Regions from separate parts of the Lysinibacillus sp. RU7 genome, predicted to be linked through region 3. Evidence: riboswitches for the same ligand, from Rfam matches in the RefSeq annotation. Region 3 holds a riboswitch; each other region holds the start of a gene.

Region 1 (7,945 bases), on a different contig from region 3:
CTGAGAACAACTGGTTCGTAGTAGATTGCTCTAATGCAGCAAACTACTACCACTTATTACGTCGCCAAGCTACTATGTTAGGCACTGAAGGTGTACGCCCATTAGTTGTTGTTTCACCAAAATCTTTACTTCGTCATCCACTTGCAGCAGCGTCAGCTGAAGAGTTAGCAAATGGCAAATTCCGCGAAGTAATCGAACAGCCAACGACGGGTAAAAACGTAGAAGCAGTTGAAAAAATCTTACTTGCTACTGGTAAAGTAACGATTGACCTTGCAGATCGCGTAAAAGAGGGTGAAGGCTTCGATCACTTACACATCGTACGTGTAGAACAGCTTTACCCATTCCCAGCAGAGCAAGTGAAAGAAATCATTGCTCGTTATCCAAATGCAAAAGAAATCGTATGGGTACAAGAAGAGCCGAAGAACCAAGGTTCTTGGAACTATGTGCTGGAACATTTATATGAATTAGCTGAAGGTAAAAAAGTTCGTTATGTAGGTCGTCCTGCAATGAGCTCAACTTCTGAAGGCGACGCAGATTCACATAAAACAGCTCAAGCTGCATTAGTAGCGGAAGCTGTATCAAAATAATATAATAAATTTTGTGAATAATGGGCTACTTCCCGAAGTAGCCCGCCCATTTGCTTTATACTAAAACAGCAAATGGTATATCAAAGGAGGATATTAAAGTGGCTGAAATCAAAGTCCCTGAACTAGCAGAATCTATTACAGAAGGTACAATTGCCCAGTGGGTGAAAAAAGTTGGAGATCGCGTAGAAAAAGGCGAATTCATCGTAGAATTAGAAACAGATAAAGTAAACGCTGAAATCATCTCTGAAGAAGCAGGGGTATTAAAACAAATTTTAGCTGAAGAAGGCGATACAGTACTTGTAGGTCAAGTAATCGCAGTAGTAGAAGCAGGCGAAGGTGCAGCACCAGCACCAGTAGCTGAAGCAGCACCGGCACCAGAAGCACCAAAAGCGGCGGCAGCACCAACACCAGTTGTGGAAGAAACTTCAGGTGAGCGCGTAGTAGCTTCTCCAGCAGCTCGTAAATTAGCACGTGAAAAAGGCATCGATTTAGCGGCTATCTCACCAGTAGATCCACAAGGACGTGTACGTGTACAAGACGTAGCAGCACATGGCACTGCACCAGCGGCTCCTGTAGCAGCACCAGTGGCAGCAACAGGTCCAGTGATTTTCACACCTGTAGCTGAGACAGACCGTGTAACAATTGAGAAAATGTCTCGTCGTCGTCAAACAATCGCAAAACGTTTATTAGAAGTAAAACAATCAACAGCGATGTTAACGACTTTCAACGAAATCGACATGACAAACATCATGGCATTACGTAAACGTAAACAAGAGCAATTTGTAAAAGATAACGACATCAAACTTGGTTTCATGTCATTCTTCACAAAAGCGGTTGTAGCAGCACTTAAGAAATATCCTTATGTAAATGCACAAATCGTTGGTGACGAAATTCACTTAAATAACTTCTTTGATATCGGTGTAGCTGTATCAACGGAAGAAGGTTTAGTAGTACCAGTTGTACGCGATGCAAACGCGAAAAACTTCGCGCAAATCGAAAAAGATATCGCAGAGTTAGCAGCAAAAGCGCGCGACAAAAAATTAGGCTTAAACGACATGGCTGGTGGTTCATTTACAATCACTAACGGTGGTGTATTCGGTTCATTAATGTCAACACCAATCATGAACGGTACACAAGCTGGTATCCTTGGTATGCACTCAATCGTAAACCGTCCAGTAGCTGTAAACGGCGAAGTTCAAATCCGTCCAATGATGTACGTGGCACTTTCTTATGACCACCGTATCATCGATGGTAAAGATTCTGTAGGCTTCTTAAAAACAGTTAAAGAGTTAATCGAGAACCCAGAAGATTTATTATTAAATTCATAATGAATACAGTGAAAGCCTCTAACAAATTTTGTTAGAGGCTTTTTGTATTTTGATATCGTATCATCAGATTGAAAAAATAAATGAGAATAACGCAATTTGTTATATCGGTGAAGACGATTATTCAATCCGCCGTATAGCTATTATAAGCAGCGATAAGAAGAATTAGCGCAGTTAGTCATATAGAAGTGTTAGCTAATCATATATTTTTATGTGTCAGTCGAGGTTATCGCGACATTAGTCCTGTTATAAGATTTTACTGAGGTGTGAATCAAACACTTGAATTAAATGGAAATATCCGTGAAATTAAGCATTTTTGAGTATATTTATTCATGTGTCAGAAAAATGAATATTGACACAAAAATTAGAATGTTGTAATATTCTATTATCAATTTAATAATTAAGCCTCACAATCTCGTGAGGTAGAGGCGCGGTATTTATTAGTTTTTCATAGAGTTTAGAGCGAACGATGAAATGAAAGAGAAGGAAATATCGCCGAAGTGTGTTTGTAGGCTCACTACGATACACTGGGTTTGCAATGAACAATTGCAGGACTGTCTTGTTTGATTTTTCCCGTTCATTCAAGGTGTGCTATCTCAATATGGGAACTAGAGGATATGGGCTAATAATAATTATGCGACCTTACGTTCTTCTAAGGTCGCTTTATTTATTGCCTAAACTATTAGAAAAAGGAGAGAATTGTATGAAAAAGAAGCTAGTAGTACTAATGGCTGCAATGATGACTATGTTAGTTCTTGCAGCATGTGGATCTGATGACGGTAAAACAGGGTCATCGTCAGACGCGAATGAAAAAGAAGAAAGCAATGTATTACGTATTGGAATGGAAGCGGGTTATGCACCATTTAACTGGACTCAAATGGATGATTCGAACGGTGCAGTAAAAATTGATGGTTCAAATGAGTATGCAGGCGGTTATGATGTAGAAATCGCTAAAAAGGTAGCCGCAGAGCTTGGAAAAGAGTTAGTCATTGTGAAAACGGAGTGGGATGGTTTAGTACCAGCACTTCAATCAGGTGTAGTAGATGCGATTATTGCAGGGATGAGTCCAACAAAAGAGCGTAAAGAGTCAATTGACTTCACAGAAAACTACTATACTTCTGATTTTGTTATGGTAGTAAAAAAAGGTGGCGCTTATGAAAAGGCTAAAACATTAGCTGATTTTACGGGAGCAAAAATTACAGCACAATTAAATACAACAAACTACGATGTAATTGATCAAATTCCAGGCGTGAAAAAAGAAGTAGCGATGGATAATTTCCCAGCAATGCGTGTAGCAGTTGAAACAGGTGCAGTTGATGGTTATGTAGCGGAGCGCCCAGAAGCGATTTCTGCAGCAGCAGCAAATAGCAACTTCACTTATACTGAACTAGAAGAAGGCTTTGAAGTGTCTGAAGAGCAAGTATCAGTAGCAATCGGAGTTCGTAAAGGCGATTCAAACAAAGATAAAATGAACGAAATTTTAGCAGGCATCTCAGAAGAGGAACGCCAAACATTAATGGAAGCAGCGATTGCCAACCAACCAGCACAACAATAATAAATGAAACTAGCCGCACAAAATTTGGCGGCTAGTTTATTTAAAAGACAGTGATACGGCTGTTAGGAGGATTTTTATGAGTTTAGAGACCATTCTCTCAATATTACAAAATAACTGGCCAATGTTTTTACGTGGCGCGTATATGACATTAGCTATCGCAATTATTAGTACAATTATTGGTGCTCTGATCGGATTTTTTATCGGTATTATGCACACCATTCCGGTACGTAAGCGTTCCATTAAAAGTGTAGTACTAAAAGTGTTTAACTTTCTCTTAACGGTTTATGTGGAAGTATTCCGTGGCACACCAATGATTGTACAGGCGATGGTTGTATTCTACGGCCTTTATGCATACGGGGTTGAATTAGACCGCTTTGTAGCAGCGCTTGTGGTTGTCGGTTTAAATACAGGTGCTTATATGGCCGAGATTGTACGCGGTGGTATTGTATCCGTCGATAAAGGGCAATATGAGGCAGCTCAAGCGATTGGTATGAATCACTTCCAAATTATGATTTATGTTGTGTTACCACAAGTAGCACGCAACATTTTACCTGCTACAGGGAACCAGTTGGTAATGAATATTAAAGATACGGCTGTACTGAATGTAATCAGTGTAACGGAGCTATTTTTCCAGACAAAATCCGTTGCAGGTGCGAATTTTAAATTTGCGGAAAGCTTCTTTATCGCAAGCTGTATTTATTTAATTATGACATTTACCGCTACACGCTTACTTCGTTGGATGGAGCGTAAATTAGATGGTCCGAATTCTTATAAAGTTGAACAAACGACAACGAAAGAAAACTAATTAGATAAGGGGCATCAATTATGGAAACTGTAATAGAAATTAAACATTTAAGTAAGTCATTTGGTCAGCATGAAGTATTAAAAGACGTAAACTTCAATGTGCGTAAAGGTGAGGTTGTTTGTTTAATCGGTTCTTCTGGATCGGGTAAATCAACATTATTACGTTGTATTAATTTACTTGAAAAACCAAGTGGTGGCGAAATTATTTATAAAGGCGAAAATATTTTAGATGACAAGCATGATATTGAAAAATATCGTACCCATTTAGGAATGGTGTTTCAACAATTTAATCTATTTAATAATTTAGATGTGCTTGGTAATTGCATTGTTGGTCAGCAAAAAGTATTAAAGCGCTCTAAAGCAGAAGCTACGGAGAAAGCATTAAAATACTTAAACATCGTCGGGATGGATAAATACAAAAATGCAAAACCTCGTCAATTATCAGGTGGTCAAAAGCAACGTGTTGCGATTGCCCGAGCATTAGCAATGGACCCAGATGTGATGCTGTTTGATGAGCCGACATCTGCACTCGATCCAGAAATGGTAGGGGAAGTATTAAAAGTAATGCGTATGCTTGCGGATGAAGGGAATACAATGCTCATCGTTACACATGAAATGGAATTTGCCCGTGAAGTATCTGACCGAATTGTCTTTATGGACAAAGGGGTGATTGTAGAAGAAGGGCATCCAGATCAAGTACTCGTAAATCCACAGCATGAACGGACAAAAGAATTTTTAAAGCGTACATTAAAGTAAAAAAAATCGACAAGGCGTAAGCTTGTCGATTTTCATTATTTACGAGAATTCCATTCTGATATGAGTATAAATATAATAGCAAATGCAAATGCAATAGCGAAAAACCATGCAGGGATATTACCAAATGCCATAAAATCACCTCTACTCTCTAGTGTAGCATGTTAGAAGTTTCTCAGTATAGTAAAAGTACAATATTTTTACTGAATTACACGTTTCAGTACACAATCAGCCAAAAATCGTTTAAAATAAACTATAGATGTTAGAGAAGATTTCTCTATAAAAAGTGAGGTATCATAATGTTACATTTAAATTGGAAAGACGCACCAACGATTCGTACAGTAAAATGTGTACACACAAATGCATCAAAGTATTTAGTATCAAATGTATTAACAGTTGGTAAAGAATACGAAGTGAAAAATGAAACAGAAGAATTCATTTTCGTCATCGATAACACAGGAAAAGTTGGCGGTTATTACAAAGAGTATTTTGAATAAAAGAGAAAAGCCGGTTCGCATGCGGAATGTGAACCGGCTTTTAGTTGGTAGAACGCTAAATAATGATATTTTATATTATATAAGTGTAGATTCGGTTTGTTTCCGTTTTTCGTTAGCTACTGCTTGGACACGTAGCGTTTCTTCCAAGTCTTGCAGTAGTTTAAGCTGTGTTTCTTTAAAGTGGTCGACCGCTTCGTGTGTAATACCTGTACCTGACCGCTTTATGTCTTTCGATGTAATACTCGCCATTTTTGCGTTTTTACGCATTAATTCGTCGGAAGCTTTTAGGAGTCTTTCCTGTGCAGCATTTGCCCGGCGTTGCTGATTCATGCTAAGAAGCATAGATATTTGCGATTGCCAAAGGGGGATTGTAGACATAACCGACGTTTGAATTTTATCAATGAGCATTTGATGTGTCTGTTGAATCATCCGAATTTGCGGAGCAGACTGAATGGCGATTTCACGAGAAATTTCTAAATCATATATGCGACGATCCATCCATTCCAACCGCATATACCAATCTTGCAATTCTTGTTGGACCATAGGATTTTCACTTGTACTGGCTGTTTGCTGCATAGCAGGGAGTATGTGATGCTGAATTTCGTGTCGCTTCCTTTCACCCGCTGCAATATAAATATTGATCTCATGAAAATAATCTTCATTTAATTTATAAAGTTCATCTAGCATAGCAAAATCAGCAAGCAAGCCTTCCTTTGCATGTGATAGCTTAATACCTAAGCGCTCGATATGTTTACTTAGGCGTCTATAATTAGACATTGTTTGTTGGATAGAAGCTGTTGGCCGATTAAATAATTTCCCCAAAAAGCTCTTTTTGTTTTCAATTAATGCATCTGGATTGATTTGGTCGAGCTGTTCCATTAATTGAAATAAAATATCACCAATTGCTGAAGTATCTTTTCGTTGAACATGTATTAATAATTTAGTTGAAAAGTTTTTTAAAGCTTGTTGTGCAAGCTTTCCAAAAGAAATAATTTCTTCATAATTTTTAATCTCGAGCTGTCCGGCTAAATCCAGTGCACGTTTTTGATTTAGTGGACTAAGCGCTGAAAATAGGGGAGTAGCAGAGTTGCTCTGTAATTGTGCTTCATATTCTTGTTTTGCTACTTCTGCTAATTGGCTACCTGACGATATAAAGGCGTCAAATGGGTTTTCTTGTATCATTCACCGCCACCGCCAATTTTTTCTCGACTTTGTTCATTTGCAAGCTTTGCAAAATCAAGTTCAATTTTTAATTGGTCAATATCTGATTGAAGCGCTAATTTTAAGTCGTTTTCAATTGTTCCATGTAAATCTTTTAACGTTTTCCGCGTATCTTCTAATGCTATATGAATGTCAGTACCTTTTACTTGCTCTTTTGTGAGTAACGTATATTTATCTGCCAATTCCACCGCTGACGGTAGGTGAGCATAGAAGAAATCTTCGACTGCATAAAACTTTTGTGGGTTTGTATGGACGATATTGATAATACGTTTAGCTACTTTATTTGTTTCGTTGAGTAATTTGAATGATTTAATAGAGCGAACACGAACGTATTGCTGTGTTAAATTAGTTAGTTGTTCTCGTGCGAGCTTTATCTGTTCGTCAATATGTTTGTATTCTTCTTTTGTCATTCCTAACTCTTTCCTACGCTTTCTTTTTTGGCTAGCTAAAATAAGCTTATTACTCATATAATATCCACCTATTAGTACGGCTAGGCCAAATAATCCTACCTCAAAATTCACAATGGAAATTATAAGAAGAGCAGAGCTAATGAAAAAGTTGAAAGCGTGTCGCGTGATAAAATGCATGGCACTTAACATAGTTTGTACCTCCAATCAAAACGTTTCTAATATATACGGTGTAAGTGATATAAAAGTTTCACCACCTCATCATATCATAAGAAAAAGCCGGATATTAAACAATATCCGACTGCATTCCTTTATAGCCTTTTAGGTCGTCAAACACTTCGAGTGTAAACTGATTGGATGCTGCTTGTAAGCTAACCCCTTTTTGCACAAAGTGAATAAATTCATCGACAGCATTTGTACGGCCTTCTACTTCCACTTCGAGTTGGTTGTTGCTATTTAACTGGCAGTATCCTTTTAAACCTAATTCAATCGCTTTTTGTTTAATGAAAAATCGATGACCAGTACCTTTTACATCTCCAAAAAATATAACTTTTACACGTTTTTCCATGATTACTCACCCTTTAAAAAGTAAGTGAAGCATTCCTTTACTTACTTATAAATTGTTAAGCTAAAATAATTGTTTTTTACTAATCAACATATAGACTGCATTGTATTACATTGATTCACGTTCTTTACGGATTGAGTCGATTAATTGGTTAATATAGTACAGTACTTGATTTGAAGCTTGTTCAATTTCTTTTAAATGCACTTCAGCTTCCGAAATTTGGTTGTTATT
Region 2 (7,945 bases), on a different contig from region 3:
TGCTTATTCCAGGGATAATGATTTCAATTACAGTCCTTATTTTTAATGCTTTTGGGGATGCACTACGAGACGTACTCGATCCGAAAACGACATAGGAGGGCTGAATATGTTAGCCGTTGAAAATTTAAATGTTACATTGCGAAATGGTCATGTCGAAAAGCATGTGCTGCACAACATCAGCTTCTCTATACCGAAAGGAAAGGTAGTCGGTATTATTGGGGAAAGTGGCAGTGGCAAATCTGTATTATGTACAACGATTATGCAATTATTTCGCGAAAAACGAACAGTAACAGGTAACCTTTCTTTTAATGGCATGTCTTTAGTTGAGCTGTCTGAAAAAGAAATGCGGAAACTACGCGGGAAAGAAATGGCACTCATTATGCAAAATCCGATGGCGATGTTTAATCCTATTGTTACGATTGGTGAACATTTTACAGAGACGATTCAAGCACATCGAAAAGTAACGAAAAAACAGGCGATTGCACATGCAAAGGAGCAGTTGCAAAGGTTTCAGCTATTTGATGAAAACATATTAAAGAAATATCCGCATGAGTTGAGCGGTGGTATGCTACAGCGTGTCATGATTGCGATTGCGGCGAGTTTAAATCCGTCTCTATTATTAGCGGATGAGCCGACGACAGCACTTGATACGACGACACAGCTTGAAATTTTAAAAGAGTTAAAACAATTACATGCCACGACGGAGATGGCGATGCTCATTGTCTCACATGATTTAGGTGTCATTGCCAATTTAGCTGAGGAAATTATTGTGATGCGTCACGGAATTATTGTAGAAAAGGGGCCGACTAGCCATATTTTACAGCATCCACGTCACCGGTACTCGCAACGGCTTGTTGCAGCACGAGATGAGCATAGTCAATTAGCGGATTTAATCGACCGTTTTGATGAAGAAATTACAGGTGAATTAATGCAATGTGATCCAGGTCATTGGGTTCGAATGGAGGGAAGCGTGTGATTACAATTGAGCAAGTGTCAAAATGCTATACTAAAAAAGCCTTATTTAAAAAGCCGCACCACATTCAAGCAGTAAAGGATGTATCGCTAACAATTGAAGAAGGCTGTTGCTTTGCATTAGTTGGACAAAGTGGCTCAGGGAAAAGTACGCTTGGTAAAATGCTATTAGGTATTGAAAAGCCTGATAGTGGATCGATTTATTTCCAACATATGAATGTTCACCAAGCAACTAGCAGCGAACGTCGCTTCCTGCAGCATGCGTTACAGGTAGTGTTTCAAGATTGCCATAGTGCCGTGAATCCGAAAATGAAAATCCGAGATATTATTGCTGAACCACTTTGTGTGCATCAAAAGTTAACAAAAGCTGAAATCGAGCAAATCGTCGGTGAATTACTTGAGATGGTCGGGCTAAAAAAAGAGGATATGCTGAAATATCCCCATCAATTTAGCGGCGGGCAATTACAGCGTATTACGATTGCACGTGCCATCTCCACAAAGCCAAAGCTCATTGTGTTGGATGAATCCATTAATAGCTTGGATATTTTAGTGCAAATTAGTATTTTACAGCTACTGAAACGATTACAACAAGAGCTCCGTTTAACATACTTTTTTATTACACATGATCTACATGCGGTGAAATTATTTGCCGATGAAGTAGCGATTATGCATCAAGGACAAATTGTGGAGCAAGTAGCGGCTTGTGATTTAGCTTCTGTCCAGCATGAAGCAAGTAAAGCTTTACTTGCTGCCCAATTATCCATTGATTGTATTCACAATTATTTAGCAGAGGTGGGAGGTCGCGTATCGTGAAGAAAAGCCCGTTATCCATTAGCATGCTTCAAATGTATGGGCTTGCGATGTTTTACTTTACAGCCAATTCAGTATTAACCGTTATTTTCCCATTACAGGCGAAGGACCATGGTATGCCAGAAGCGGAAATTGGGATTATGATGGGCATGTATATGTTTATTTGTATGATTTTACGTCCGTGGGCAGGGCAAATGGTTGTTAAGCATAGCGTATTCACCATTATGAAATGGTTATTAGTCGGTCATGCCGGTGCTTTATTATTATACATATGGTTAGGTGTCGATAGCTTATATGCTGTCCGTATTTTACAAGGTTTTGTAACAGCGTTTTTCTCGATGGCGATGCAAATTGGGATTACGGAAGTACTGCGTGACGAGGACCGCGGACAAGGGATGGCGATGTATTCGTTATCAACGGTATTACCAGGGCTATATGGTCCAGCATTAGCGCTGTTTTTATGGTATCAGGGGGACATGATGTGGTTGTTAGTATTAGTAGCGACTTTAGCTTTTTTCCCACTCCTGTTTTTCATCAAATCACCACTCCCAAAAACGAAAAAGGACAATGCATCATTTACGTTTAAAGAAATGTTTGCGGCGATGAAGGTAGCGCGACAACATAACGGACTTGTTGTGTCTTCAGGGGTCATGTTAATCGGTGCCAGTATTTTTGGGGCGATTACCGCCTTTTTACCGCTTTATTTTGTCACAACTGGAACGGGTAATGCGGCACTCTATTTATTTTTACAAGCAATCGTTGTTGTAGGAAGCCGCTTCTTTTTCCGTAAGCACATTCCGTCAGATGGCAAGTGGCATCCGAAATTTATTGCGCTTGTTTTAGTAAGCTCTATTATTGGGACGAGTTTACTAGCCTTGTTGCCGATGATTGGTTCGTTTATTTATATTAGCGCTATTTTTAATGGTATTGCTACCGCGATGCTCTATCCGACATTAACGACATATATTTCATTTGTTGTACCAGATGCACAACGTCATATTTTATTAGGGCTATTTTTAGCTTCTTATGACTTAGGCTTTTCAATGGGCGGTATGGTCATGGGCTTTATCGTACAATTCGTTTCATACGAAATGATGTTTGCGACGTGCTCGTTACTCGGTGTTGTGGCGTTACTTTATAATTTTACGGCACAAAAAGCGAACGCTAATATTAAACAAGTCTCGATTAATTAATAGCGTGACGCTAGTACATGCAATTTTCCCCGTATGTGCGTACGGGGAAAATGTGTACAAGTTCATTTCTTTACAAATTCCTGTTGCAACTGTAACTGCTTTTTCGCAAATTGCAGGGCATGTTTTGTTTTTCCGCGTAGTTCACAGTTTTTTACGAGTGCCTCGTATAGTTCATGTAACAGCTGCATATCCTCAATTTCTGTTGCCACAATGAGCGCTTGCTGCAAAGCATCCATGGCGTAGTGGAGTTCCTTTTTTTCCATATAGTAATAGGCACGTAGTATAAGTGTCTTTATATGTTCTTTTGGCATACTTCCTAAGTCGGCCTGCTGTTCGCATTTTTGGAGAAGCGCATTTGTTTCTTTAAGACGATGCAGTGCTAGGAGCGTCTCTGCTCGATTTAACATGTAATAGAGATGTGATGCAGGCGCGAATGTAATGATATCGGCGTATTTTTCCCAGTAAGTATCACTCATTTCAAGTGACGATTCGAAATGCTGCAATGCAATATGACATTTTTGAATATGTAGTAAGGCGGTTATTTTCTCATCTGCTAATTTAGACTGTTCTGCAATTGGTAAAGCATTTGTAAACGCTTGAATGGCTTGTTCATAATTTTCGGCGGTTAGTTGCGTAAGCCCTCTCAGTATAGAATATTGTGCTTGTAGCTGTGGTTGGCTTGTCTCATGAATTAGTTTCTCGTAGCGAGTAAAAAGAGTGTGAAACTGTTGCATTTCCCCGCGCATATAAGCAATCGTAGTGAGCTGATATAAACAAAGACCACTATTTTCTGTTTGTGCCTGTGACATATACATTTTTAATAATTGATTGAACACAATTTTCGCTTCCGCATATTCCGCTGTGCGAAGGAGATTAATCGCATAGTCCATTCGTATTGGTAGCCCCATTGAAATCCTCCTCAACATTTACAAGCTAGTATTGATACGAATGTCAATATTAATACGTCTTTGCGAAAAGTTGTAATATTTTGCTTGAGGGAGGGCGGTCGTAAATTTCTTTCCAACAAATGAAAAAGTAGTATCTCTATTTAAGAGATACTACTTTTTATTATTTATCCAAAATCATGTCGATTAGCTCTTTACGGTCGATTAAATAGACGTCATTAATATTTGCCAGCTTCACCGCCTGTTTTGTAAAGTAACTATTTGTGACAACCCATGCTTCTGTTGCATTATACATTTTAATGGCACCGATAATTTCCTGCACGGCTTTGACCCCGACGGAGCTTGAATAGCGTTTTGCTTGGACGACGATGACATCTTTCCCATCTTTTAAAACTAAATCCGCGCCATAGTCACCACTTGTTGCCGTATACGATACTTTAAAACCACGACGTTTAAATAACTCGCCAAGGAAACGCTCGAATGCTTCGCCCGTCATTTGATCGACTTCTGCAATGCCGGCTTTACGTAAGCGTGAGGATTCATGTGAGCGTAGCCACGTTTTCAAACCGAGCCATAATAATGCATATGCACCAACACCGACACCAAATCCTTTAACGGTTTCTATATAGTACCAGCCGATGCCTCCCGCTATTAAAAATGGCAGCAACCGCATGAGTGGAATGCGTTTTTTCTTCTTTTTTCGACGTTTCCGAAACATACTTTTCTCCTTTAGATATAATGAATGATTATATCATAAATGAGTACGTATGTTTGTATTAATCGTGAATCGTTCGGTTGCTACTTGCAATATATGCCGCAACTGCTAAAGAAATGGCTATCACAATGAAAATAATATTCGGCACGAACCAGTTGTCAGTTACATCGTGAAGCAGCCCGAAACATGTTGGACCGATAGCTGCTAGTAAGTAACCAATCGATTGCGCAAACCCTGAAAGTTCAGCCGCTTCGTAAGCCGTTGTAGTACGAAGGGTAAAGAACATCATGGATAAACTAAATGATGCACCACCTGCAAAGCCTAAAAAGACCATCCAAAGAAAGGCATAGTTTGTCCATTCCATTAACACGCCCGTAAAGCCGAGCAAATAAAAGGCAGAAAACATGAGTACAATTGGGCGTTGATTTGTCATTTTGGCCGCTACAATCGGTGTTAAAAAGGTCATAGGAATTTGACCAAACTGCATAATGGAAATAAGCCATCCTGCATGATTTGCATCAATGCCTTGTGCGATATAAATTTCTGGAATCCATGCCGCCATTGTATAAAACAGAAATGATTGCATCCCCATCGCAACCATAACTGCTAATGCAATCGGAGAACGGATTAGCATCCCCCAACCATTTCCTTTCGATGTAGAGCCTGTTAATGCCACCTTTTCCTCGCGTAGCTGTGGAATCCAAAAAATGATGCCGATAATGGCAGCAAGAATCGCAATACCTAAAGCTATTTGCCAGTTTGTCGCTGTCGCAACAGAATAGCTAATTCCTGCAGCAAAACCGCTTGATAAATTCATGGAAACCGTATAAATCCCAGTTAAAATCCCGATATGCAGTGGGTAACGCATTTTAAAGAAGCTTGGAATAAGTACATTACCAAATGAAATCGCGATCCCAATCAGTACTGTGCCTAGCAATAAAAGAGATGTTGTGCCAAGGGAGCGTAAAACAATCCCAGCTATTAGTAGTAAGAGTGAGTAGAATAGGGTCCATTCCATGCCGAAACGTTGCGCAATCCGCGGTGCGAAAGGTGAAACAACCGCGAATGCGAGTAATGGAATGGTCGTTAAGAAGCCGGCAAGCACATTTGAAATGCCTAATCCATCTCGAATGAATGATGTAATGGGTCCTACAACGGTAAGTGGTGTTCGAAGGGTCATTGCAAATAGAATAATGGATAAAGAAAATAGAATGACTTTCCGATTTAATTGTATTTTTTTGCTTTGGTAGTTAGATGACTTTGCCATGATGAAAACTCCTTAAAATAATGTTTGACTGTTTTGAAATGTTAGAAAATAAAGAAAAGTACCGAAACGATTGATAACAAAAAATTGCTATGTTAGACTCATGTACATATTCTAATTTAATATTTTTTGCCTCATGTGAAAAGTGGGGTAGAGGTCGCGACTATTATGACTAGTATAGCTGAGATTGGGAGAATCCGTGAAGCTTTATGAAAGGAATAGTTGCCGAAGTATAGTATCGCTCTTCAGATACTATGCTGGGGCTGTACTCGAAAAGGGACAGAACTGCCGCGTTTTGCGCGGGTGAGCTATCGTTTCAAGTTGATGAGGTATTTCGGATACCGTCATAACTTTTTATGGCGGTTTTTTGTTTGAAAAATAAATTTTTTAAATGCTCAAGCCTCGAAACCGAAATACAATCAACAAAAAAAATGAGGAGTTTTATATGTATGAGTAATATTCAAATTGATCAGCTTGGCAATAAGTCTGAGCTGAAGCGTAGCCTAAAAAGTCGTCATATCACCATGATTTCGTTAGGCGGTACAATTGGAACAGGGCTATTTTTAGCGTCTGGTTCGGCTATCTCAACGGCGGGTCCTGGGGGAGCATTGCTTGCCTATGCATTAATCGGCGTGATGGTGTATTTCTTAATGACGAGCCTTGGGGAAATGGCCGCTTTTATGCCAACATCAGGTTCGTTTAGTACGTATGCAACGCGTTTTGTTGACCCAGCATTTGGCTTTGCGCTAGGTTGGAACTATTGGTATAACTGGGCGATTACGATTGCAGCCGAAATTGCCGCTGTATCTATTATTATGAAATACTGGTTCCCGGATAGTTCTTCGCTCCTGTGGACAGTCTTATTTATTGTCGTTGTATTATCGTTTAACTTATTATCTGTTAAAGCGTATGGTGAGAGTGAATACTGGTTTGCTATGATTAAAGTAGCGACTGTTATTATTTTTATCATTGTCAGCTTCTTAATGATTTTTGGTATTTTAGGTGGCCATGATCCAGTCGGATTATCTAATTTCTTTGTAGAAGAGGCGCCGTTTAATGGTGGCTTTATGGCGATGTTTGGTATTTTCTTAGCAGCAGGTTTCTCATTCCAAGGCACAGAAATGCTAGGTGTAACCGCTGGTGAAACAGATGATCCAGGAAAAAATATTCCAAAAGCAGTTCGTTCTGTGTTTTGGCGTATTTTATTATTCTATATTTTTGCCATTGGTGCAATCGGTTTATTAATTCCATATACAGATACGCGTCTATTATCGGATGATATTGCGATGAGTCCATTTACGATTGTGTTCGATCAATTAGGGGTGGCATTTGCTGCTTCTGTGATGAATGCGATTATTTTAACGGCGATGCTGTCAGCAGGTAACTCGGGTCTGTATGCCGCAAGCCGTATGCTGTATCAATTAGCCGTTGACGGGAAGGCACCAAAATTCTTTGCAAAAGTGAATACACGTGGCATTCCAATTTATGCGTTGCTCGCAACATTAGCGATTGGCTCGTTATCGTTTTTAGCATCATTCTTTGGGGATGGTGTAGTGTATATTTGGTTATTGAACGCATCGGGGATGTCTGGCTTTATTGCATGGGTAGGGATTGCGATTAGTCATTATCGTTTCCGTAAAGCGTATGTTGCGCAAGGCCGTGATATTAAAGACTTACCTTATGTATCACCATGGTATCCATTTGGTCCGTTATTTGCTTTTGTTGTCTGTATGATTGTCATTATTGGTCAAAACTATACAGCTTTTACAGGCGGTACGATTGACTGGTACGGTGTATTAGTATCGTATATCGGACTTCCACTCTTCGCCATGCTATGGTTAGGTTATAAAATGAAACATAAAACAAAAATCGTCCCACTGGAAAAGTGTGATTTAGATTATTAATGACATAGAAACGGCTCCCGTATGGTGAGCCGTTTTGTTATGTGAAATATATTATTTCGCTACTTTTCTGATTGTAAGAACCTGTTATAATGAATACTAACTTTTTGAAAAAATATAGAATCGTATATAGTATTTTTTTTACTAGCAACAGATATTACATAACGTTAAGAGGGTGAAGAAAT
Region 3 (7,945 bases):
TCATCCACTCACCAAGCTCTTTGTGTAGAAGGTAAGCATTTTCTGTTCCGTCCATCTTAAGAATTGCTTCCCATTTCTCAGTTTCTTCTTTTACGCGTGCTTCAAAAATTGACTCTGGTAAGTCTTCTGCATGCTTTTTAAGGCCTTTGATATATTTAACAGCGTTAGGTCCTGCAACCATACCACCGTAAATCGCTGAAAGTAATGAGTTCGCACCAAGACGGTTTGCACCGTGTTGTGAGTAATCACATTCACCAGCTGCAAATAGACCTGGGATTTCTGTCATTTGATCGTAGTCAACCCATAAGCCACCCATTGAGTAGTGAACTGCTGGGAAGATTTTCATTGGTAATTTACGTGGGTCATCCCCTACGAATTTTTCGTAAATCTCGATAATACCGCCAAGTTTAATATCCAATTCATGCGGATCTTTGTGTGAAAGATCTAGGTATACCATGTTTTCGCCGTTGATACCAAGCTTTTGGTTTACACATACGTCGAAAATTTCACGTGTTGCAATATCACGTGGTACTAAGTTACCATAAGCTGGGTACTTTTCTTCTAAGAAGTACCATGGCTTACCATCTTTATACGTCCATACACGACCACCTTCACCACGAGCCGATTCTGACATTAGACGGTTTTTGTCGTCACCAGGAATCGCTGTTGGGTGAATTTGAATCATTTCACCGTTTGCATAAGAAGCACCTTGTTGGTACACGATCGATGCTGCAGAACCAGTGTTGATAACAGAGTTTGTTGTTTTACCGAAGATAATACCAGGACCACCAGTAGCCATGATTACTGCATCGCCACGGAATGCACGGATTTCTTCCGTTCTTAAATCTTGTGCTACGATACCACGGCATACGCCTTCATCATCAAGTACTGCACCAAGGAACTCCCAGTGCTCATACTTTGTTACTAAACCTGCTACTTCGTGAGCACGAGCTTGCTCATCTAGTGCATATAATAACTGTTGACCAGTTGTTGCACCTGAGAATGCTGTACGGTGCATTAATGTACCACCGAAACGTCGGAAGTCAAGTAGTCCTTCTGGCGTACGGTTGAACATAACACCCATACGGTCCATTAAGTGGATAATACCAGGAGCTGCATCACACATTCCCTTAACTGGTGGTTGGTTCGCTAAGAAGTCCCCACCATACACTGTATCGTCAAAGTGGATCCACGGAGAATCCCCTTCACCTTTTGTATTAACTGCGCCATTAATTCCGCCCTGCGCACATACAGAGTGTGAGCGTTTTACCGGAACTAATGAGAATAATTCAACTTCAGTGCCAATTTCAGCAGCTTTAATCGTTGCCATCAAGCCTGCAAGACCGCCACCGACAACAATTACTTTGCTCTTTGCCATGATTGATTCTCACTCCTCTAACATTGCTAAAAGTTTAATATATAGCTTTTCTCTAGTTCAGCTACTAAATTGCAAATGATACGATTGCTACTACACCCATGATTGATAAAAGAACGAAGAAAATCATTGAAATGTAAGTAACCACTTTTTGAGATGATGGAGATTGCGTAATACCCCAGCTTACTAAGAACGACCATAAACCGTTTGCTAAGTGGAATGTAGCAGACAAGATACCTACGATATAGAATACTAACATCGCAGGGTTGTCTGCGATTTCAGCCATCATATCCCAGTTAACTTCAGCTCCAAATGCCTTTTGAACACGTGTTTGGAAAATATGCCATGCAATGAAAATAACTAAGAAAATACCAGTGATACGTTGAATACGGAACGCCCAGTTACGGAATGTGCCAAAGCGTTTTGTGTTATTCGTTGCAGTAAATGCAATGTAGATTCCGTAGAATGCATGGAACAATAATGGGATATAAATAATCACCCATTCCATTAATAACAATAATGAGTGTGGAACTAATTCCATAGCTCCTGTAGCATTATTGTAAGCTTCTTCACCACCAACTGCAGTGAAGTTCAGTGATAAGTGGAACACCAAGAACAAACCTACTGGAATAACCCCAAGTAGCGAGTGTAACCGGCGCCATAAAAACTCACGATCTTTCGACAAGATTGTTACCCCCCTTAGTACTTAAAACACGCCTCAATTGTCAACACTTTGTAATTAGTAGCACATTGACTGCGTATTTCATCATGGTACAATATTATGACATGTCCATTGTACTCCCTCCCCATACAAGCGTCAAGGCACTCTGCATCATTTAGCACATACGAATAAAGTTAATTTTAGCTGGCTTAAGTACAATTTTTCTATTATTAATTTATTCACTTAATAATTAGTCTAAAAAATAAGAAAATTTAAGATAGGGGTTTTGGAAATGAATGATAGCAATATGAAAACGATTCCAACTTTCGGCTACGAATTAATTCGCGATAATATATTGCGTTCTGTTTTAGGAAAACACGAAGAAGAGGTTCTTTATTGGGCCGGTAAAGAGCTCGCTCGGAAATTCCCCCTCTTTTCAATGGCAGAAGCAGCAAGCTTTTTTGAACAAGCTGGTTGGGGGGCATTATCGCTTGAAAAAGAAGGGAAAGATTTCGCCATATTTCTTCTAATCGGGGATGCAGATATTTTAAAATTTGAAGAGCGTTGTTTTCGAATCGAGGCTGGTTTCTTAGCGGAGCAAACACAAAAACTAAACGGCTATTTAACAGAATGTTATGAGGAAAAAAATATCAAGCACGGGACTGTGACTTTTAATTTGAAATGGGACTTAAAAGAACCGATTAAATAACTTACATCAGTGAACATGCTACAGGCATCAAATTTAATTGGAAATAGATGTAATATTAATATAGAAGAAACTCCCTATTTTATCATTAAAACAGCTACAAAACGATGGAATTTTCCGTCAATTTTGTAGCTATCTTCTATTATATAGTTAAATTAAATTCCTCGTGTAATGCATTGGCTGCCCTTATCATATCTTCTTGCGGTACAACGACTGACACTTTAATTTCAGAAGTACTGACCATTTTTACTTCAATTCCTTCTCTGCTCAGTCGCGCAAACATACGAGCTGCTACACCTGGGTGAGATACCATACCCGATCCAACAATCGATACTTTCGCTAACCCTACTTCAAAATCCGCAAAACTAAAACCAAGTGACAGCTTACTAGATTCTAATACGCGTAAGCTTTCTGCAAACTGGTCTTTTTCAATCGAGAATGAGATTGTTGGTTTTACCTTATCAATGACTGCCTGTACAATAATATCGACATTAATGCCATTGTTCGCTAGTACGGTAAAAATATCAGCTAATGATGCTTCCTCGTATGAATCATAGCCAACTGTTAATCGAATAATGTCTGACTCATAGGCAATGCCGCGCACAACTAAATTTTTCTCCATCTCCACTTCCTCCTTTAACAATGTCCCTTCCACATTCACTGTACTGGAGCGAACAACTACTGGTATGTTATATTTTTTCGCTAGCTCTACTGCTCGTGGATGAATAATCACTGCCCCTAAATTGGCTAATTCCAACATTTCATCATACGATAACTCTTTTAATTTTTTGGCATTGGGCACAATGTGAGGGTCAGCGGTATAAATACCATCTACGGTTGTATACATATCTACACGTTCCGCATTAATTGCGGCGGCAACCGCTACAGCCGTTGTTTCTGAACCACCTTTGCCAAATGTCGTTATATTTTCATGGCTATCTACACCTTGAGAGCCCGCAATAACGACAATTTCCCCTTGCTCAAAATGTTTGTAAATGCGCTGAGTCTTCACTGCTTCAATACGTGCATTGTTATGTAAGCTATCCGTTGCAACTCCTGTTTGCCATCCTGCAAGTGATACAGCTTTACCACCTTGTTCGGCAATGGCAATGGATAACAACGCACTCGTTATTTGTGCCCCTACTGCTAATAACACATCCTGCTCACGTTTCGTTGGATTATCTGAAAGTTCTGATACGTATGCCTGCAACTCCCGGCGAATAGTTGCCATCGGTGAAATGACAATTACCACATGTAATCCTTTCCCTTGTTCTTCTATTGCCCGCCTTGCAATTTTTTGCATTTTCTCTGGCGTTGCAACAGCTGGTCCACCAAATTTCATGACAATACTGCTCATTTGTCCACACCCTTTCTTATACAAAAAGGCGGCTTTTCACTAATATGAAAAGCCGCCTCAGTAAACGATTATAACGAAAAAGTTTACTTGAGATAGCTCTCCAGAATGTGCATTCTGACAGTTTGACATTTTTTAAATGCAAAACCAGCAACTAATCGGAAACAACGGTTAGTCACTTCGGCGGCTTCCCCTTTCACACTTGCTCACTGGAGTTGTTCCTCCTCACAAGCGATACTCTTGAAACCCGCGCCTCTACCTTTACTCGATATGAATTTATGTTGTAAGCGTAGCACACGCCTACTGTTTTTTCAACGCTTCATTTTGAAAATACTGAAAAATGTTATTTGCCTGTGTTTTCGGCATGCCCGCTTCCATTAATTGATCGATACTTGCCTCCCGTACTTTTTTAACTGACCCAAAGTGTTTTAGCAGTTGTTGCTTTCGCTTTGGACCGATACCTTCTATATGATCCAGCACGGATTGAATCGCATTTGTCTGGTGTTGTTGACGAAGAAATGTAATCGCAAAACGGTGGACCTCATCTTGAATACGTTGCAATAAATAAAAGCCATCACTCGTCCGTTTCATTTCAACCGGTACAGGTGGATCACCAAATAATAGCTGTGATGTATTGTGCTTTTCATCTTTTGCAAGTCCTGCAATCGGAATGACTAAGCCAAGCTCATTTTGTAATACACTACGCGCTACTTCCATTTGTCCTTTTCCGCCGTCCACGATGATTAAATCTGGTAACGGTAACTGTTCTTTCAGTACACGTATATACCGGCGGCGGATTACTTCCTCCATCGCCCCGTAGTCATCATGCTTTGCCGCTTCCTTTGTTTTATATTTACGATATTCCTTTTTCGCCGGCTTCCCGTCGATAAATACAACCATTGCGGAAACAGGATCCGCCCCGTGCATATGACTATTGTCAAACGCTTCAATTCGGAGAGGCGTTGAAATATTTAATGCATCCCCTAATGCCTCACATGCACCAACCGTTCGTTCTTCTTGTCTTTCAATCAATTGAAACTTCTCATGAATCGCGATTTGCGCATTTTTTATCGCCATCTCAACAAGTTCCTTTTTCTGTCCACGCTTTGGTATCATGACTTTAACATCTAGTAAACGTTCAAGGAGTGTTCCATCAATTGTATGTGGAATAAAAATCTCTTTCGGCTTTAAATGTTGCGGCGATTCATAAAATCGGCCAACAAACGTTAAAAACTCATCTTCCGGATCACGGTAAACGGGAAAAATCGATACGTCACGTTCAATTAATTTTCCTTGACGCACAAAAAATACTTGTACACACATCCACCCTTTTTCCACTGCATAGCCAAATACATCGCGATTTGATAAATCATCCGAAATAATTTTTTGCTTTTGCATAACCGTTTCAATATGGGCAATTTGATCGCGTAGCTCTTTTGCCCGCTCGAACTCAAGCTTTTCCGCCGCTTCAAGCATTTTTACTTCCAAATCTTTTTTGACCTCTTCATACCCACCGTTTAAAAACTTTGAAATGTCCTCGATCATTTCGTCGTACACTTTTTTGTCGATATCCTTGACACAAGGCGCAAGACATTGCCCCATATGATAATACAAGCACACTTGGCTTGGTAACTGTGCACATTTTCGCAACGGGTAAATACGATCTAGCATTTTACGTGTTTCGTTCGCCGCAAAAGCATTTGGGTAAGGACCAAAATAACGGGCCTTATCCTTTTTGATTTTACGTGTTGTAATAATACGTGGATATTTTTCATTTGTGATTTTGATATAGGGATATGTTTTATCATCTGTCAGCCGTATATTATATTTTGGGTCGTGTAACTTGATCAGATTTAGCTCTAATATTAAAGCTTCAAGCTCAGAGGTTGTCACCATGTATTCAAAGTCTTCAATTTCACTTACAAGACGAGCTGTTTTTCCATCATGAGAGCCATTAAAATAAGAGCGTACACGATTTTTTAATTTTTTTGCCTTGCCGACATAAATAATCGTTCCTTGACGATCTTTCATAATATAACAGCCTGGCTCATCCGGAAGAATGGCTAACTTATTTTTAATTAAATCATTCATATCATCACCTACTACCTATTATAATGCATGAAAAAAAGCCGAGCACGTGTTTGTACTCAGCTTTCATAGTAATTATGATTATTTGTTGTCGTTAATGAAATCAACTAACGCTTCTTTTGGCATAAAGCCAGCAGTTTTTGCTTTTAATTCGCCATCAACGAATAATAATAGTGATGGGATTGACATAATGCCATATTCACCAGCAGTTCCTTGGTTATTATCCACATCTACTTTTACGATTTTCACTTCGTTACCGATTTCAGCGTCTACTTCTTCTAACACTGGAGCGATCATTTTACATGGTCCGCACCAAGCAGCCCAGAAGTCTACTAATACTACGCCCTCAGCGATTTCTTGTTGAAAGTTTGAATCTGTACCTTGTACAATTGCCATTTTAAATAGCCTCCTTCATAATACATATGCTTGTAGTATAGCATGTTCATTTTATAAATTGGAATTATTCTGCTCTAACTAAAACGTTTTGGCAAAATGTCCATAAGAATATTATTATCTTAACAAGCGTGTTGATTTACCTTTATAGAGTCGTGTGAAACGTTGATTTCCGCTCCATTCGGCTCGCTTTCCACGGGCATGGCCTCAGCCTCCTCGTCGCTCGTACCTCGCTCCTGCGGGGTCTTCAGCTCATGCTATTCCCGTAGGAGTCTCGCCGATTCCGCTTCAATCAACTGGCAAGTCATTTTTGATCATGTTTTTCTAAAAAAACGCTTCTATAAAGGAAATATTTTCTTAATCAATAAATTTGGTTGAGTACAATAATCAGTTTTTAAAAATAAAGAACGATTCTCATCCATTTCGGTAGAGGCTGAGCAATTATACATGCAAACGGAAAGAAAATGATTTCTTTTAGAGAAGAGAAATGTTTTTCTAGTATATCGAGAAGTATTCACTTTTGCCGTAGCGCGCCATCGCCACAGGAGCCGTAACAGGAGATCCAAACAGGCCACGCCTGTTTTAGCTCCTGTGTAGGCTGTGGCAAAGCGCGGAGGCTATGATAAAACACTTATACAGCTTTTTAAAAATAAATCAAAGTTGTCTACAGTCTTTATTATTTGTTGATTATTCATTCAACAAACCATCACCTTATTCATTAAGAGACCATCGTTTCCCTTAGCTTCACAGCAAGATATTTACGTGCGTCTGCTGTTAAAAGATGTAACGTAGTTGTATCGGCTTCGCATTGTAATTCTATAAATGTACCACTTAAATTTTCATAGACGCATTTCATCTGATAACCTTGCGTTAACAATACATCAAGCTGCGCGATTTCTTGTAACACTTCACTATGCGATGACATCAGTCTCTACTCCTTTCTATTGTTCTTGCGCTACAGGTGGATCTAGTGTTTCTGATTCGAGGTTCGGTTCTGGCTCTTGATACACTTTTTTATCAATCTCCCAGTCGTTTCCTGCAGTTATCCCTAAATATAGCTCGTCACTTGGGTTATTCACTTCGTCCTGTGGATACTTCACAAACCACCAATATTTCGCAAGCACATAATAGACCGCCGCCCCTAAAAAGAAGCCAATCAGTGATGAGTACGTAGGAAACATGTTCGCAACACCGCCACCAATAGCCCATGCAATTAAACCAGCAAAATTAAATCCTTTAAAATATTTAAACTGTCCGTCTAATTCGTACAGTGCATGGATATTGATACGACGCTTTCGTATTAAATAATAATCAGCGAATAAAATCCCTACAATGGCGGTTAAAATGCCCCCAATAATTAAGAGCACA

What was found. Region 3 has a riboswitch for lysine ahead of AC3II9_RS15525 (aspartate kinase). Riboswitches for the same ligand answer to the same signal wherever they lie in the genome.
Region 1: another riboswitch for lysine. It lies ahead of AC3II9_RS20550 (transporter substrate-binding domain-containing protein); the one in region 3 lies ahead of AC3II9_RS15525 (aspartate kinase).
Region 2: another riboswitch for lysine. It lies ahead of AC3II9_RS19605 (amino acid permease); the one in region 3 lies ahead of AC3II9_RS15525 (aspartate kinase).

The regions. Positions count from the first base shown of each region.
Region 1 covers NZ_JBYQFK010000042.1:15,440-23,384, forward strand. Annotated here, with positions in the region: gene AC3II9_RS20540 (2-oxoglutarate dehydrogenase E1 component) at 1-587, shown strand, start outside; gene odhB (2-oxoglutarate dehydrogenase complex dihydrolipoyllysine-residue succinyltransferase) at 686-1,915, shown strand; lysine riboswitch at 2,328-2,514, shown strand; gene AC3II9_RS20550 (transporter substrate-binding domain-containing protein) at 2,616-3,467, shown strand; gene AC3II9_RS20555 (amino acid ABC transporter permease) at 3,544-4,272, shown strand; gene AC3II9_RS20560 (amino acid ABC transporter ATP-binding protein) at 4,293-5,027, shown strand; gene AC3II9_RS20565 (DUF6501 family protein) at 5,324-5,521, shown strand; gene AC3II9_RS20570 (toxic anion resistance protein) at 5,597-6,703, opposite strand; gene AC3II9_RS20575 (5-bromo-4-chloroindolyl phosphate hydrolysis family protein) at 6,700-7,341, opposite strand; gene AC3II9_RS20580 (acylphosphatase) at 7,436-7,717, opposite strand; gene AC3II9_RS20585 (methyl-accepting chemotaxis protein) at 7,823-7,945, opposite strand, start outside.
Region 2 covers NZ_JBYQFK010000036.1:23,715-31,659, reverse strand. Annotated here, with positions in the region: gene AC3II9_RS19640 (ABC transporter permease) at 1-95, shown strand, start outside; gene AC3II9_RS19635 (ABC transporter ATP-binding protein) at 107-976, shown strand; gene AC3II9_RS19630 (ABC transporter ATP-binding protein) at 973-1,785, shown strand; gene cntE (staphylopine family metallophore export MFS transporter CntE) at 1,782-2,975, shown strand; gene AC3II9_RS19620 (tetratricopeptide repeat protein) at 3,038-3,883, opposite strand; gene AC3II9_RS19615 (restriction endonuclease) at 4,044-4,598, opposite strand; gene AC3II9_RS19610 (CynX/NimT family MFS transporter) at 4,657-5,862, opposite strand; lysine riboswitch at 6,003-6,178, shown strand; gene AC3II9_RS19605 (amino acid permease) at 6,309-7,763, shown strand; gene AC3II9_RS19600 (hypothetical protein) at 7,944-7,945, shown strand, end outside.
Region 3 covers NZ_JBYQFK010000022.1:29,300-37,244, reverse strand. Annotated here, with positions in the region: gene sdhA (succinate dehydrogenase flavoprotein subunit) at 1-1,378, opposite strand, end outside; gene AC3II9_RS15535 (succinate dehydrogenase cytochrome b558 subunit) at 1,443-2,060, opposite strand; gene AC3II9_RS15530 (YslB family protein) at 2,329-2,745, shown strand; gene AC3II9_RS15525 (aspartate kinase) at 2,885-4,099, opposite strand; lysine riboswitch at 4,185-4,362, opposite strand; gene uvrC (excinuclease ABC subunit UvrC) at 4,397-6,187, opposite strand; gene trxA (thioredoxin) at 6,266-6,580, opposite strand; gene AC3II9_RS15510 (hypothetical protein) at 7,296-7,502, opposite strand; gene AC3II9_RS15505 (NCS1 family transporter) at 7,519-7,945, opposite strand, start outside.